3 regions of the Psychrosphaera sp. HA2-10 genome follow, and region 2 is predicted to be linked to each of the others. Evidence: predicted binding sites of a transcription regulator. Region 2 holds the regulator's gene; each other region holds the start of a gene.
What was found. The regulator LexA, encoded in region 2, represses DNA repair genes until DNA is damaged. The targets are predictions, from matches to a motif close to TACTGTATNNNNATACAGTA.

Region 1: the regulator LexA is predicted to act here: its motif matches at 1,276-1,295, upstream of dinB (DNA polymerase IV).
Region 3: the regulator LexA is predicted to act here: its motif matches at 2,427-2,446, upstream of recA (recombinase RecA).

The regions. Positions count from the first base shown of each region.
Region 1 is NZ_CM146341.1:382,163-387,726, reverse strand. Features, by position in the region: gene ACZ1GV_RS01945 (M17 family metallopeptidase) at 1-93, opposite strand, end outside; gene dinB (DNA polymerase IV) at 171-1,238, opposite strand; gene nqrM ((Na+)-NQR maturation NqrM) at 1,415-1,627, opposite strand; gene ACZ1GV_RS01930 (FAD:protein FMN transferase) at 1,630-2,670, opposite strand; gene nqrF (NADH:ubiquinone reductase (Na(+)-transporting) subunit F) at 2,676-3,899, opposite strand; gene nqrE (NADH:ubiquinone reductase (Na(+)-transporting) subunit E) at 3,961-4,584, opposite strand; gene ACZ1GV_RS01915 (NADH:ubiquinone reductase (Na(+)-transporting) subunit D) at 4,589-5,212, opposite strand; gene ACZ1GV_RS01910 (Na(+)-translocating NADH-quinone reductase subunit C) at 5,212-5,564, opposite strand, start outside.
Region 2 is NZ_CM146341.1:2,839,446-2,845,009, reverse strand. Features, by position in the region: gene plsB (glycerol-3-phosphate 1-O-acyltransferase PlsB) at 1-2,360, opposite strand, end outside; gene lexA (transcriptional repressor LexA) at 2,503-3,120, shown strand; gene ACZ1GV_RS12885 (BLUF domain-containing protein) at 3,155-3,574, opposite strand; gene ACZ1GV_RS12880 (tetratricopeptide repeat protein) at 3,663-4,973, opposite strand; gene ACZ1GV_RS12875 (energy transducer TonB) at 4,989-5,564, opposite strand, start outside.
Region 3 is NZ_CM146341.1:311,062-316,625, forward strand. Features, by position in the region: gene mutS (DNA mismatch repair protein MutS) at 1-1,788, opposite strand, end outside; gene ACZ1GV_RS01590 (CinA family protein) at 1,893-2,393, shown strand; gene recA (recombinase RecA) at 2,502-3,542, shown strand; gene ACZ1GV_RS01600 (hypothetical protein) at 3,677-4,906, opposite strand; gene ACZ1GV_RS01605 (putative bifunctional diguanylate cyclase/phosphodiesterase) at 4,920-5,564, opposite strand, start outside.

The DNA.
Region 1 (5,564 bases), 620 kb from region 2:
GAACGTTTGACCTACAATAATCAATGCGTCCCAGTTTGCATCACTAAGAGCAGTATTAATATTTGAAATAACTAAAGGAGTTGGGTGGGCCATAAAAATCTCTCTAAATTTATAATGTTAGTAAACAAAACTGTGAATACAACTTGTTAGCAATAATACGTAAGTTAATATTAAAAACCTAAGTCTAATTGATGTTTTTCATCTTCTTGGTCCGACAAGCCAACGTGTACGCCAAGCAATCGAACCGACTTACCGTTACCTCTTTCCAACGCCTCGGACAGTAACTGTCTCAAAATACTTTCATCTATTCTTTCGTATTTTTGCTCTTTGGTGGTTTGTTGAAAATCACTAAACTTAACTTTCACACCTAACTTAGTTAACTTTCTGTTTACTATTTTGTTTTCGCAGCGCTTCGTTAGCTCTGGAAGTAGTTTTACGGAGAGCAAATTAAATAGGATCTCTATATCTGAAATGTCTTGATCAAAGGTTCGTTCAACACCGATAGATTTTCTGACCCTTGATACTTCAACTTCTCGATTATCTATTCCTTGGCAACGATTCCAAAGCACATGTCCGTATTTACCAAAATGTTGGCTAAGAAAACTCTCGTTACTGTTTTGAATATCAACGCCCAGATTCAGCCCGAGCTGATTGAGTTTCTCAGCCGTCACTTTCCCTACCCCTGGGATCTTTTTTAAAGGCATTGTTTTTATAAAGGGTAGTACTTCAGATGGCGTAATCGTGAATTGACCGTTGGGTTTGTTTTGGTCAGAGGCGATTTTCGCTAGAAATTTTATTGGTGCTATACCTGCCGACGCTGTTAAACCTGTAGCGTCATAAATTTCTTGGCGAATTTGTTCAGCAATTAACGTCGCAGAACCACGATGAAGTGAACAATCCGTTACATCTAAATAAGCCTCATCTAACGACAGGGGTTCAATTTTATCGGTAAAACGTTTAAATACCTGTCGTATTGTTTGGCTAACTTCTTGATATACGGCCATGCGTCCGGGGACAACAATTAAATTTGGACATTTTTTTAAAGCCAAAGAGGTTGGCATAGCAGAACTAACACCGAACTGACGTGCGATATAGTTACATGTAGACAATACACCACGACGATCAGAACGACCGCCGACCGCAACAGCCTTACCTTGCAACTCTGGGTTGTCACGAATTTCAACTGATACATAAAAGGCGTCCATATCAACATGGATTATCTTTTTTTGTTTACTCATTAACCTCACCCTTCGACAAGGGAATCACAGCCAAACAAACTGTATATAAAAACAGTACCTTTAGCAACATAAAGATAAGTTCTAATGCACTACGATTTTATTTCTGAGTAACTGAGGGTGTGACGCACAAAAAAAGGGCAAACGCCCTTTTTGTATTTAATGATTCTATCAGATGGTTACAGTATTTGATCCTGCTTCCAGCGTTCTTCTTTTGCTAATCGCTCTTTTCGTCTGTCGCAAGGATTATCACAATTGCAGGCCTTATCTATACCTAACGCGCCCAATCCCCCACAGCTTCCCGCTAAGGTTTTCTTTTGCAGAATATACCCGATCGACATCGCAACGAAAACAATGAGTAATAAACCAAGAGTTAATAAGAATACTTGCATGATTAGCCCTTTTTCTGTGGAAATAATGTTTCGAATTTGCTCGACATTATGCCATTAAAGTCATCGTCTGTTTTTACAATTAAATAAACAGCCAAATTATTCGCTTCTGCGTATTCCATAGCCTTTACTGGTCCCATCACATTCAGCATAGTTGCAGCTGCATCCGCTGTCATTGCTGACTTATGTAACACAGTGACTGACACCAGTTTATGAGTGATTGGCTTCCCTGACGTTGGATCAATGGTATGAGAATAACGTATGCCATCTTGCTCGAAGTAATTTCTATAATCGCCTGATGTTGCCATTGCTAAGTTTTCAGGACGAATAATAAGTTGCACTTGACGACTATCGCTAACCGGCTTCTCGATGGCCACTGCCCATTTATCGCCGTTAGGTTTAGCACCAGAGATTCGCATTTCGCCACCTACCTCTACAAGATAGTTAAAAATACCAATACTCTCTAAAGCGTTTGCCACTTGATCAACACCAAAGCCTTTGGCTATCGAGGAAAAGTCGATATACAAATTGTCGTGTTTTTTAGTAACAGCATTTCCGGACACTTCAATTAAGTCCATACCGACCCAATCGCGAACATTGGCAATTTCTGCGTCGCTAGGTCGTTTTAATACTCGTCCATCAGGGCCAAACCCCCACAAATTAACAAGCGGACCTACTGTTGGATCAAAAGCACCATCACTGTCGTTAAACAAGCGTTTTGATTCATTTAGTACAGTAATTGTTTCCGGCGACAATATCCGCGTTTCTCCCGCTTTAGCCTGATTAAATAGGCTAAGCTCAGAGTCGCTTATATAAGTCGACATAAGTGTATTCACTTGCTCTAACTCAGCGCTTACCAACTCATAAAGATTATACTGCGAAAGTTGCTCTGCCGATGGATAAAGCTTGATGTTAAAGGTTGTACCCATAGTTTTACCTTGCAGTAAAACGGGTTGCGCTTGGTCACTATTTTGCTTTGGAAAAAAAAGCAAAATGGCCAGCCCGATAAGGGCCAGCCATGTTAATACGACTTGTTTACGAGTCACGTCTACTAACCACCGAAGTCATCAAGTAGGATGTTTTCGTCTTCAACGCCTAAGTCTTTAAGCAAGTTGATTACGGCCGCGTTCATCACTGGAGGACCACACATGTAGAACTCACAGTCTTCTGGCGCTTCATGATCTTTTAAGTAGTTTTCATAAAGTACGTTGTGGATGAAGCCCGTATAACCTTCCCAATTATCTTCAGGTTGAGGATCAGACAGCGCAACATGCCATTCAAAGTTTTCATTCTCTGCTGCTAACTCATCAAAGTCTTCAACATAGAACATTTCACGCTTTGAGCGTGCGCCATACCAGAAACTAATTTTACGCTTAGAATTTAATCGACGTAATTGGTCGAAAATGTGCGAGCGCATTGGAGCCATACCAGCACCACCGCCAACAAATACCATTTCAGCTTCAGTTTCTTTAGCAAAGAACTCACCAAATGGACCAGAAATTGTAACTTTATCACCCGCTTTTAAGCTCCAAATATATGAAGACATTTTACCAGCCGGTAACGACAGGTTATTAGGCGGAGGAGAAGCTACACGGACGTTAAGCATAATGATGCCTTCTTCTTCTGGGTAGTTAGCCATTGAGTAGGCACGAATAGTTTCTTCGTCTACTTTTGATTCAATGCTAAAGAAGTTAAAGCGTTCCCAGTCCGGACGGTATTCGTCTGGTACATCAAAATCTGAGTACTTAACATGATGTGGAGGAGCAGAAATTTGGATATAACCACCCGCACGGAAAGGCACGCTTTCACCGTCTGGAATAGCTAATTTAAGCTCTTTAATGAAAGTTGCTTTGTTATCATTAGAAATAACTTCACATTCCCACTGCTTAACACCAAAAATCTCAGGCTCTAATTCAATTTCCATGTCTTGTTTAACAGCAACCTGACATGACAAACGACAACCTTCTTTTGCTTCACGCTTAGTAATGTGACCTTCTTCAGTAGGTAGAATATCGCCACCACCTGAATGTACGTGTACACGACACTGACCACATGTACCACCACCACCACACGCTGATGGAATAAATATGCCTTTATCAGCAAGGACGTTTAATAGCTTACCGCCTGCTGATGCAACAACTGACTTTTCTTCGTCATCGTTGATTAATATTTTGACGTCGCCGGTAGATACTAGTTTTGATTTAGCAAATAAAATTACCATAACCAAAAGTAGAACTATAACGGTAAACATCGATACGCCGAGAACTATTTCCATCGACCTGTCCTTTAATTCTTATCTAAGGGTTTGCAGCCGAGACCACAAACCGACATTAACCTTACAGAGAGATACCACCAAACGACAAGAAGCCAAACGCCATCAAGCCTGTAGTAATAAATGTAATACCTAGACCACGCAGACCTGCTGGTACGTCTGAATATTTCATCTTCTCGCGAATACCCGCCAACAATACAATTGCTAACGCCCAACCGATACCAGAGCCGATACCGTAAACCACACTTTCAGGTAAGTTTAAGTTTTTTGAAACCATGAAAGATACAGAACCAAATATTGCACAGTTAACTGTAATTAATGGTAAGAAAATACCTAACGCGTTATATAACGGCGGGAAGTACTTATCTAAAATCATTTCTAGAATTTGTACTAACGCTGCAATAACACCAATGAAGGTGATAAAGCTTAGGAAGCTTAAGTCTACTGACTCAGCTGGATCTGTAATGCCTAAAACACCATCTAATGCACCAGGTGCAAGGATGCCTTGATAAATAATTTGGTTAACAGGTACTGAAATACCTAAAACCACAACTACTGCAACACCAAGACCCATCGCTGTGCTTACTTTCTTTGATACCGCTAAGAAAGTACACATACCCAAAAAGAAGGATAAAGCGATGTTCTCAATGAAGATAGTTTTTACAAATAAGCTTAAGTAATGTTCCATCAGATTAATCCTTCTCTACTTGCTCTGGCTTCCACTGACGGATAGCCCAAATGATCAAACCAATGATGAAGAACGAGCTAAATGGAAGAACTAATAAACCATTTGCTTGATACCAACCACCATTCTGAACTAGAGGAAGAATCTCGACACCAAATACGGTACCAAAACCTAATAGTTCACGGAAAAATGCAACTGTCATTAGAATGAAACCGTAACCAAGACCGTTACCAATACCATCCATGAAGCTTACACCTGGCTTTTCTTTCATTGCAAAAGCTTCTGCACGACCCATAACAATACAGTTAGTAATGATTAGGCCAACGAATACTGAAAGCTCTTTTGAAAGCTGATAAGAGAATGCTTTTAACACTTGGTCAACTACGATAACTAACGAAGCGATAATCGCCATCTGTACGATAATACGAACACTTGATGGGATCATGTTTCTGATCATTGAGATGAAAAGGTTAGAGAAAGCTGTTACAACGATTACCGCCAATGTCATTACTAACGCATTAGCCATTGAACTTGTTACCGCTAAAGCAGAACAAATACCTAATACTTGCAAAGCAATTGGGTTGTTGTCGAAAATCGGTTTAGTTAAAACCTTATTAGCATCAGAAGACATTAGTTAAACTCCCCACGATTTTTTTCGATATAAGGTAAGTAACCCTGTTCGCCAAACCAGAATTGTAAGGTGTTAGTTACACCATTACTTGTTAACGTCGCACCAGATAACGCATCAACACCGTGCACGTCATCTTTTTTAGCGCCACCTTTTACAAGTTCAATTACTGGCTCTTTATCATCGTTATAGATTTTTTTACCAGGCCATAATTTTTTCCATTTTGGATTCAGAATCTCTGCACCCAATCCTGGAGTTTCCTTATGATCAGAATAAACTAGACGTGAAATAGTGTTTAGGTCTGACTCTAGGCCAACATAACCGTACATAAGATCCCACAAGCCTGCGCCTACAA
Region 2 (5,564 bases):
TCATCAGTAAGGTGCATAAGGCCAGCTTCATCTGTATGCACATATTTTTGCTCTTTTAGACATGACACAAAGCTAGAGATGATTTTCTTATCAAAATATTCAGGTGCTTTAATGTCATGCAGAGTTAATAGTCGTTTAGCAAGCTTCAAACAATCGCTTTCTAGCTCGCCACGTTGAATACCGTGAACTTGTTGTATACGGTTGAACGTTAATGCATAGCGCTGCAACGTATCTTTCATTATTTTGGCTAATAAACTCAGCTGCAAACTACCCATAGAAGAACGGTTTTTAATCGAAATAAAGTCGTCTTTCGTTTCTATAATATCGTTGTCAGTAAAGTAATTTAGTGTTTTCTCTACGTATCCATCAACATCGCTGGTGGTAATAAACATCTCGTTTTTTAATAACGGTAAAATATGTTTAACCTTCTGCTGAATCAATTCTCGAGTCGTTTTTCCGGCGTGAGTAAGCTCTGCAGCAACAATAGCAGCGATCGCAAATAGATGAACAACGTTATTGCGATAGTAACTCATCAATATCGCATTTTTATTATCTAACTTAATAATAGTGCCGTACTCATCACTGTCCGAGTCTACTTTTTCTAATAAAATAGCTTCATCAATTATCTCTGATGCTGACTCGCTTGGCGTTTTAACTAAGTTTGAGTACGGAACTGATGTTTGTAGGCCAATATAAAATTCAATTAACGACTCCATTTCAACACGAGGAAGCGCATGGCTGTCCGAGGTTAACAGTGCTAACGCCGACAAATTAACCGTATTTAATACAGCCGCATCATTAATCGAGCCCATGACTTTATTTGCCGTATGATTGACCACAGGTGTTAACCAAGTAGGTTTAACTACATCTGTTGGGTTGATAAGTGATCGCCACTCTGGAGCCTGATCATTTAAAATTTCATTTAGACTGATAGGTTCACCAAAGTTTACATCACCGTGTCCGTAGTTCTTAAGGTTCTTTAAGGCTTTAAAAATACCAAAAATAGACTCACTTTCTTTGCTTTTACCTTTAAGTTCGCTTAGATACGTATTTACTTCCATGACATGTTCATAACCGATATACACCGGAACTAAAGTGATAGGGCGATCAACACCACGAAGCATAGACTGAATCGTCATCGCTAACATACCGGTTTTAGGTGACAACAAGCGTCCAGTTCTAGAGCGACCGCCTTCTGTGTAGTATTTAACCGGATAACCCTTGATAAAGAGTTGTGAAAGATACTCACGGAAAACCGCCGAATATAATTTGTTGCCTTTAAAGCTGCGTCGTAAAAAGAAAGCGCCAGCTTTTCTAAAAATAGGGCCTGCAGGCCAGAAGTTCAGATTGATACCAGCGGCAATATGCGGTGGCACAAGACCTTCATGATAAATAACATAAGTAAGTAACAGGTAATCCATATGGCTGCGGTGACAAGGCACATATACAATCTCATGGCCTTTTTGCGCCAAATCTCTTAACTTGTCGGCATTGTGGACACGAATACCATTATATATTTTGTTCCAAACCCAAGTTAAAACGCGAGAGCCCATACGAATATAATTTTCGTTGTAATCACCTGCGATTTCTTCCAGTAGTTTTTTAGCATTAGCTTTGGCTTCATTTAGAGAAATGTCTTTATCTTCCATTTCCTCCTGTAACGCTTTTTTTAATGCAGGGCTAGCCAACATACTATTAAAAAAGGCTTGGCGAGCCATTACTTTTGGGCCTGTTGCTACAATTCGCTGGCGCTCAAAGTGAATTCGCGCCACGCGTAATAGCTTATGAGCAGTATCTTCAGACGTACCAAAGTCGTTAACCATTTTTTGTAGAGATACCGGTTTACTAATACGAATAAAGCTATGACGACCATATAAAAGAACGATCATCATTTTTCTAAATGGAGTGGTTTGTAATTTTTGCGTAATGATATCCATTAAGCGCGTTTTACGATTGCTGTTTTTCACCGTGCCAGGGTTTCTTCCCCAACAAATCATTACCGGGACAAACTGTATATCTTGTCCAGTGCGCTCAACCAACTCAAGCATTGCCTGACCGGTTTTTAAAGCGCGTCTAGCATGGTGTTTCTCATTCATGAAAATAGAGTCAACGGGCTTTACACCAATAGTGCGTTTTACTGACTCACCTTCAATGTCGATTTTACCAAATGGTGAAGGTAGGTTAAGGCGTTTAGCCGCTTGTTTTAAGGCTAACTTATCCGTGTATGAGTTAGTCATAAGGACATAAGAAATCGGTTTGTTTGAATCAATACCGTTCTCGGTATTTTTCTCGTCTGTGACTAGTTGTGTACGGATAAACGGACGAGTTAACCAATACATCAATACATTTAAAATGGACATAAAAACCTTAATACAAAAATGAAAGCAACAGGGGATTTTAACAAAGGTTAACTAAAATCCCACCATTCTTATTAATTTTATGTTGCACAACCAGAATGCCTGTATATACTGACAGTTATGTTACTGTATGGAAAAACAGATGATGCGCCCACTTACTGCAAGACAATCAGAGATTTTAGATTTAATTAGAGACTCAATCACCTCAACAGGAATGCCACCTACACGAGCGGAAATTGCTAAAACCTTAGGATTTAAATCAGCCAATGCTGCTGAGGATCACCTAAAGGCATTAGCAAAAAAAGGCTTTATCGAAATGCTACCAGGCACCTCTCGCGGGATTCGATTAACTGAAGAAGTGGCAAACGACGATATTGGTTTGCCATTAGTTGGTAAAGTAGCGGCCGGGTCTCCTATTCTAGCCATGGAGCATGTTGATCGTCATGTAAACATAGACCCAGCGATGTTTTCGCCAATGGCTGACTTTTTGCTCAAAGTTGAAGGCGAGAGCATGAAAGATATCGGTATTTTAGACGGTGACTTATTGGCGGTTCATAAAACGCAAACCGCTCGTGATGGCCAGGTTGTTGTAGCAAGAGTTGAAGAGGATGTAACGGTTAAACGACTGGAGCGCAAAGGTAGCCAAGTAATTCTTCATGCCGAAAACCCAGAGTTTGACCCAATCAAAGTAGACTTAAACTATCAAGACTTTGCCATTGAAGGCTTGGCGGTAGGCGTGATCAGAAACTCATCTTTGATGTAACCGACCAGATTAATTTATTTAAGAGTTGTTAAAATCAACTTATTTTAGAAAACTCTTTTAATAGCCTGATGGGCGGTGACATGCCGTCCACTAGTTTATCCTCATCAATTGCATCAAGTATATCTTTTATAATTTGAAGATTTTTAGGCTTCTCGCAATCCAGATTCATCATGTTCATTGACCAACGACTAAATAATCTGAAGCTTGCTGGTTCAAAGTAAACTTTTTTAACTTTGTGATGCCTATCGTCGAGCTGTATTTTTTTGTACAAACTCAAAATGACCTTCATATCCCCTTCTAAAACTTGGAGAAAAACGCCACCGTTGTAAATTAAGTTTCCTGTCACATCTAAGTTTGTATTGTTACTTTTTGCTTTTGTTAATAATTGACTTAATTTCTCGTCACTAAAGGCTTCTGTTGCTCTGCTAATATAGACTAATTGATAAAGGTTCATTACTTCGAATCCTATGCATTGGCGTTGTCATAAGCATAGTTAAAAACAAGCAATGTCGCCGATAAATTGTCGAAGTAATTATTATCGTTTAGCTATTGGTTCTGGGATTGTGATTTGAGGCTAATTGCTCGCTAGTCGACTTCTCTTTTTCTACAAACTTAAGCCATTGAGTTGCCATTTTTTGAACATTTTTATATTCCGCTGCCATATTTAATGCGTCGATGGCAGCTTCAAATTCTTTTAAGTTAAAGTGAGCCATACCAAGGGCGAGATATAAATTCCCGGGATTTGATAGTTGACCGCGCTGTTCTGCTTCAAATGCAGCACTGATCACTTCCCTATACTTTCCTTGTTGAAGCCTAATTTCTGCTATTTGCTGGTGGGCGATACCAGTATCTTCTAACGCAGATAGTACTTCTAAAGTCTCAACGGCTTTGTCGTATTCTTTAGCGGTTAACCATGCTTGTGATAAAAACTTAACGTTTTTTACGTTTTTGGTTAATACATTTTGTTCAATTCCCTGCTGCATCACCATCGCTGCTTTGTACGGTAAGCCATTAAAGTAATATATTTGAGCAAGATTTCTAAAGTCAGATTGGTTAGAAATATAACCCTGCTGATAAGCCGCTTCTAATACGGCTAGTTGTTTATCTTCAGCGCCAATCTCACCGTACATTCCAGCTAACTGTACCCAATATTCAGGTTTGTTAAAACGGCGCACCATTTCTTCTAAAATTGAGGCTACTTTTTTTGGCTGTTTTAATTCGAAATAGGCGGCACGTTGCAGTACAAACCAGTTTTCTTTCGGTTCAACTTCCTGAGCTTTTGCTTCAGCTAATGCTAAGTCAATATATTGAGCTGCGTCTTGATAACGTTTGCCTTGATAGCTTGCCTGCGCTTTAAGTACATTATTCTTAACTGGAATTTCACCCTCGTTAATGCTTTCCCATCGTTCTAAAAATGAGATGGTTTTAGTGTACTCTTCGTTAGCCATAGCAAGTTGTGCTAACGAGAAAAGCGTACTCTTTTCTAGCGACTCCGGAATTGGATCTTGGGCTATTACTTGCTCAAATGCTGCCATTGCTTCTGCCATTTGTTCTGCGTTGTAGTAAATGAACCCATAAAAGTTATACATCATTGCGGTTTCGTAGCTGTTTAAACTGCCTGATTTCGCTTTTACGGAGTCTAAAACTTCTAATCCACCTTTTACGTCGCCGCCATCAGCAAGTTGCTGTGCTCTTGCTAACTGGCTATATACTCGTGAATTCAATGATGGCGTGCGCTTACGTTTTTGCTCCGCGTGGGCGTTGGCAAAATCAACATTAGGTACAATACCAACAAATGAGCTGCCCAAAAGTAAACTAGTCGCAATGAGAGAGGACGTAATAAGTGTTTTCACAGTATTTGCTCCGAATTATCCGTTAATTTCAAAAGTAATGCGGTTTTGTACGCCACTTACTTCCGTTGCTTCGCCATTTACTACGCGAGGCTTATATTTAAATTTAAGGGCGGCGTCTAAAGCTGCTCGGTCAAACAAACCTTCAGGATTTGCTTCTATGACAATAGGTGACTTAACGGCGCCGGTTTTATCAACCACAAATTCAACAATAACGTAGCCTTCAATGCCGCGCTGTAAAGCTCTGCGAGGATATACCGGCGATACTTTAACAATTGGTAAATATTCACCGTCACCTGACTCAAGTGCTAATCCACTTTGTAAAGCCATATCGCCACTGACATCTGCGCTAAAATCAAAACCAGCATCGCCCGCATCTGCAATATCAGGAGACATTTGAGGTTGCTCCATTGGCGGAGGTGGCTCTTGTGGTTGAGGTGGCTTTTTCGGTTTACGATCTTTCTTTTGTACGGTTTCTTCAGGCTTCAAACGAATAAAGTCCAAAACGCTACCTTGTGCTGGATCGGTGATAGCCGAATCTCCAGACTTAATAAGCGCCTGCATACCGTAAAATAAAGCGGTTGTAATAATTCC
Region 3 (5,564 bases), 550 kb from region 2:
AACAGGATGACGACCTTCAGTAATATTTATAACTCGGCCATGAACTAAGGTTGGTTTATTGTAATTTAGTGACTCCGCACGTTCCGCAAAGTTACACAACACATCTAACTGCGCGATTGCTTCGGCGGTATGTTGTAGTGGTTGAATCACTTCAATTAAAGAAGTGAGAAGTTCATCATACAATTTCTTCTCAAGAGCTAGCGAACGGCTTTGGCTCGTTAACACTTTTTCTTCATGTTCTTTTAACTCAGGAACAATATAGCGTTCATTATTTTTTAGCGTTTGACGCCTAATATAATGGTCAGGTACCTGCGCCGAGTTTGCTTTGCTGACGTCGATGTAAAAACCGTGTACTCGGTTATAACCGACTTTTAACGTTGCTATACCAGTTTGTTCGCGCTCTCTAGCTTCAAGCTCTTCAACAAATCGAGTAGCGCCTGCACTTAGCTCTCTTAGCTCATCAAGCTCTGGGTTAAACCCTTCACGTATGACTCCACCGTCTCGGATTAAAACAGGCGGGTTTTCAATAATTGCATCATTTAATAACTTCGCAATAGTTGGTAAATCTTCTACTTGATGGATTAATGCAGTAATGCGACTGGCGTTTACAGACTTTATACAAGATTTCAGTAAGGGAATTACTGCTAATGAATTTCTTAAACGCGCTAAATCTCGAGGTCTTGCAGACCTTAAGGCAAGCCGAGCGACAATTCGTTCAATATCACCAATTTGTTTTAAATAGCTTTGTGCTTCTTCAAAAAAACCATCTTGCATCAAAGCATCTACTGCATCTAAACGCGCGGAGACCTCAAGTTGCTCGCGACTTGGCATATGGATCCAACGTTTTAATAACCGGGATCCCATGGGCGTTGATGTTTTATCAATTACACTGGCTAACGTGTTGTCGTTACCACCAGATAAATTATGAGTTAACTCTAAGTTTTTACGAGTAGCCGAATCGATCAAAATAGTAGTGTGTAATGACTCGATAGTAATGTTACGAATGTGAGGCAATGCAGTACGCTGGGTATCTTTTACATATTGCATTAAGCAACCTGCAGCTGATAAACCGGCTGAATAATTTACAACTCCAAAGCCAGTTAGCTCTTTAGTATTAAACTGTTGGTTCAAAACACGATGGGCACTTTGCAGATCAAACTCCCAATCAGGTCTTCGGCGAGCGCCTTTATCTCGATCTATAACAGAAGTATGTGAAAACGATTCTGGGTAGAGCAGTTCGGCTGGCGATATTCTGGTTAACGTTGCTTGTAAGTCAGTAAGTTGTTCAAACTCATTGAGCAAGAATCGGCCACTATTTATGTCTAAATATGCAAGTCCAAACAGCACTCCTGTTTTGCTACTTTTCTCGAATACAGCTGCAATTAAATTGTCTTGTCGGTCAGGTAACAAGTTTTCATCAGTTACCGTTCCAGGTGTAACTATCCTAACTACTTTACGATCAACCGGGCCTTTACTCGTCGCCGGATCACCCACTTGTTCACATATTGCAACTGACTGCCCCATTTGCACCAGTCTTGAAAGATAGTTATCTACCGCATGATAAGGTACACCAGCCATAGGGATGGGTTGACCATGTGCTGTGCCTCGCTTTGTAAGTGATATATCTAAGAGTTCAGAGGCGCGCTTAGCATCATCAAAGAACAACTCATAAAAGTCGCCCATTCGATAAAATAAAAGCACATTCTGATGGTCTTTTTTCAGTTTTAAAAATTGCTGCATCATTGGCGTTTGAGCAGAAATGCTTGCATCGCTGTATAAATCTATCATTACAAAGTATGGACTGACGGTTGACTGTTAATATCGTATATTGTCACAGATCAGTTAACGAGTGTCTTGTAAAAATTGACTTTAGCGCTTTGAGGAATAAAAAAATGAACAGCTTTACCAACGCTCGACGTTTGCTAGCAGAGCATTTATTAAAAAACGGCTGGACCATAACTACGGCTGAGTCATGCACTGCTGGTGGAATATCGGCAGCAATTACAGATTTAGCAGGTAGCTCGGATTATTTTAATGAGGCTTATGTCACTTATAGCAATGAGGCCAAACAGCGTTTATTAGGCGTAAGTAAAAATACCTTAGATACTTTTGGGGCTGTATCTGAAGAAACAGTTGTAGAGATGGCAACTGGTGCCGTAAAAGCAGCAGATGCAAATATAGCAATATCGGTAAGTGGTATAGCTGGACCTGGTGGCGGTACAGAATCTAAACCAGTTGGAACAGTTTGGTTTGCATTTGCTGTGACTGCTACTAAAAATAATACAGATATTACTGTGCACACTACCAAACAACTGTTCGATGGCGATCGACATGCAATTAGAAATAAAGCTGTTGAATTTTCTATAAATCAATTGGTTACGATTTTATTTTAAAAATAATCTAAAAAAAATTCTATACAGTATTGATACTGTTTAATTATACAGTATACTCATTCCATAAATTTTGGTGGAAGCCCAAACAAAGTCATTCCGGAGAGTTAAATGGACGCAAATAAAGAAAAGGCACTTGGTGCAGCGTTGCAACAAATTGAACGCCAATTTGGTAAAGGTTCAATTATGAAGCTAGGCGACAGCAAGGCGCTAGATATAGAGTCAGTGAGCACAGGCTCGCTAGGTTTAGATATTGCATTAGGCATAGGCGGATTGCCGTGTGGTCGTATCATCGAAATTTACGGCCCTGAATCTTCGGGTAAAACAACTCTAACGTTACAGGTCATTGCACAAGCTCAGAAACAAGGTAAAACTTGTGCTTTCGTTGATGCTGAGCACGCACTTGACCCAATATATGCAGCCGCATTAGGTGTTAACGTAGATGAGCTATTAGTTTCTCAGCCAGATACAGGTGAGCAAGCCTTAGAAATTACCGATATGTTAGTTCGTTCAGGTGCAGTAGACGTTCTTATTGTCGACTCTGTAGCCGCGTTAACGCCAAAAGCTGAAATCGAAGGTGACATGGGTGACTCGCACATGGGTCTACAAGCTCGTTTAATGTCTCAAGCTCTTCGTAAACTAACAGGTAATATTAAGCGTTCAAACACACTGTGTATTTTCATTAACCAAATTCGTATGAAAATTGGTGTTATGTTTGGTAATCCAGAAACCACTACTGGTGGTAATGCGTTAAAATTCTACGCATCAGTTCGATTAGATATTCGTCGTATTGGTTCGGTTAAAGAAGGCGACGAAATTATTGGTAACGAAACTCGGGTTAAAGTTGTTAAAAACAAGGTTGCACCTCCGTTTAAACAAGCTGAATTTATTATCATGTATGGCAAAGGTATCTCTAAAGAAGGTGAACTTATTGATCTTGGCGTTAAAAATAACGTGGTTGATAAAGCAGGTGCTTGGTATGCATACAACGGCAGCAAAATTGGCCAAGGTAAAGCAAACTGTATTAAGTTCTTAAAAGAAAATACCGATATTGCGGAAGAAATTGAAACAAAATTAAGAGATATGTTGTTGTTACAAGCAACAATAAAAGATGAAGAACCAGAAGATAAAGACGCGACCTTAGAAGGTTAGTTCTTAGTTTTTCATTTAGTAAGATTGACCCTGTTAAAGTCGCCTCAGTTCAAGGCGGCTTTTTTTATGGAAATAAAAATTAGTATTAATTAACCACTATTTACGACTAACGGCACATAACAATGTGACACTGACTAAAAACGATACTGCGCGGTTAACGCAAAAGACTTCTGTGTGTGTTTAGGTGTCCAGTTCAGCCAAAGTGTTCTGTTTGTATTATTACTAGTTGTAATGGTTAGCTCTGTTCCTAGCTGCCAATTATCGTTGTATTCATAACGATAACTTAACGTTACGCTTTTGCCGGCGCTACTATTTGGATCAAACTCGTTCTTATCTGTGTCTATCACTCTAAAAGCGTCATGACGAATCGAATATCTATGTTGTGCGAGTTTATAATTTAGCATGACGTACCACGCTTCAAAGTCATTAAAAACGCCGTTTTCAACATCGCCCATTTTGGTTTTACCAGTCATTATTTGCGCAAGAAGTCTAAACTCACGATTAAACTTATGTAGCAAAGCCAACGAGAAAAATTGTGTATCCCAACCATATTGCATATCTGACTCAATAGATAATGGGTCTGCATTGTTATCGTAATAATAAGCACGGAGATCAGTTTTTCTTTGGTACTGAACGTGAAGACCAGCGTAATAACCTATTCTATGATCAGTTTCGTCATTAATGTCGACGTAGGTTGGGTTGGGTGCCTCAATAGGTTGAAATTGAAAGTAATTGGCAAAGCGAACTTTCTCCCCGATAAGTGATTGACGGCTATGTATGGCCCAGCCACGCCAAGCTAATAGCGATGCTATGCCGTCATTTTGAACGTAGGCAGATACCACACCGGTAAATGTAAAATTACTGTTGTGTGCTCGACCAGGTCGCTTTACTTGCCACTCTATACCTAAAGGTCTTACTTCTTCTGCAACCCAGCTATTGATCGACGAAAAATTAAAGGTATAAGGACTAGTCCAGCCAATGTCTGAATTCTCTAACGAAAATTGTGGATAAAAGTAACCAAGCTTCCACTCGTGTTTAATCTTATGTGTTAGTGGCTTATATTTTATATACGCTTCATTAACACCAAGATGTGTGTCGCCATCGGGCGTATATTGAGCAACAGTAAAAAACGATAAATTGTTAGTTAATTCATAGTCAATTTCAAGCAAAGCATGATTTAGGACCGCGGTAATTTCATCGTCGTATCTGTGTACACCAACACCATTTTCTAACCAAGCGTTTAGCCAAGGTTCAGGCGTTTCGTTGTGTATTAGGCTCGCGTCTATAACACCCTTTGTTGTCAAATCTGCGTTAGCAACGTTACTAATGAGAAGACTGATTAAAAGTGTAGTTTTAAGAGTCATTAGTTGGGTAACTTTAATCATCTTTAACTTTACCGTAATCAAGTTCATTATTGGCGACATAATTTACTTGAAAGTCGGTTTTATCGAGAGGGGCGTAAATTCCTTTATTTTCATCTAACCAAGTTTCTAAAGTTAAAGAATCAACGGGTTTACTAATAAAATAGCCCTGTGCTGTTTCTATATTTAGTTGCTTTAATTTCATTAAGCTACCTAAATCTTCAACACCCTCGGCAACTATTGTCATTCCTAGGTTATGTGCCAAACTTGTTATAGATTTTACAATGATAAAGTCATCTTTGTTGCTAGCTAGGTCTAATACAAAGGACTTGTCTATCTTAAGCTCGTCCACCGGCGCACGTTTGAGTTGCTCCATTGATGAGTAACCTGTTCCAAAGTCATCAATCGATAATTTAATGGACATACTTTTTAGCATGTTTAAAGCTTTCATCGCTTTGTCAGCATCAGCCATAATTGCGCTTTCAGTAACTTCTAAAATGAGCGACGTAGGTGCTACCTTATACTTTGCCAACAATACGCCAACAAAAGGAGGTAACTCTAAGTCAGACAAATCTACAGCCGATATGTTGACGGCCATTTTGATATCATATCCAAGCTGCTTTAAACGAACATGTTCAACTAGTGCTTGTTCAATAGCCCA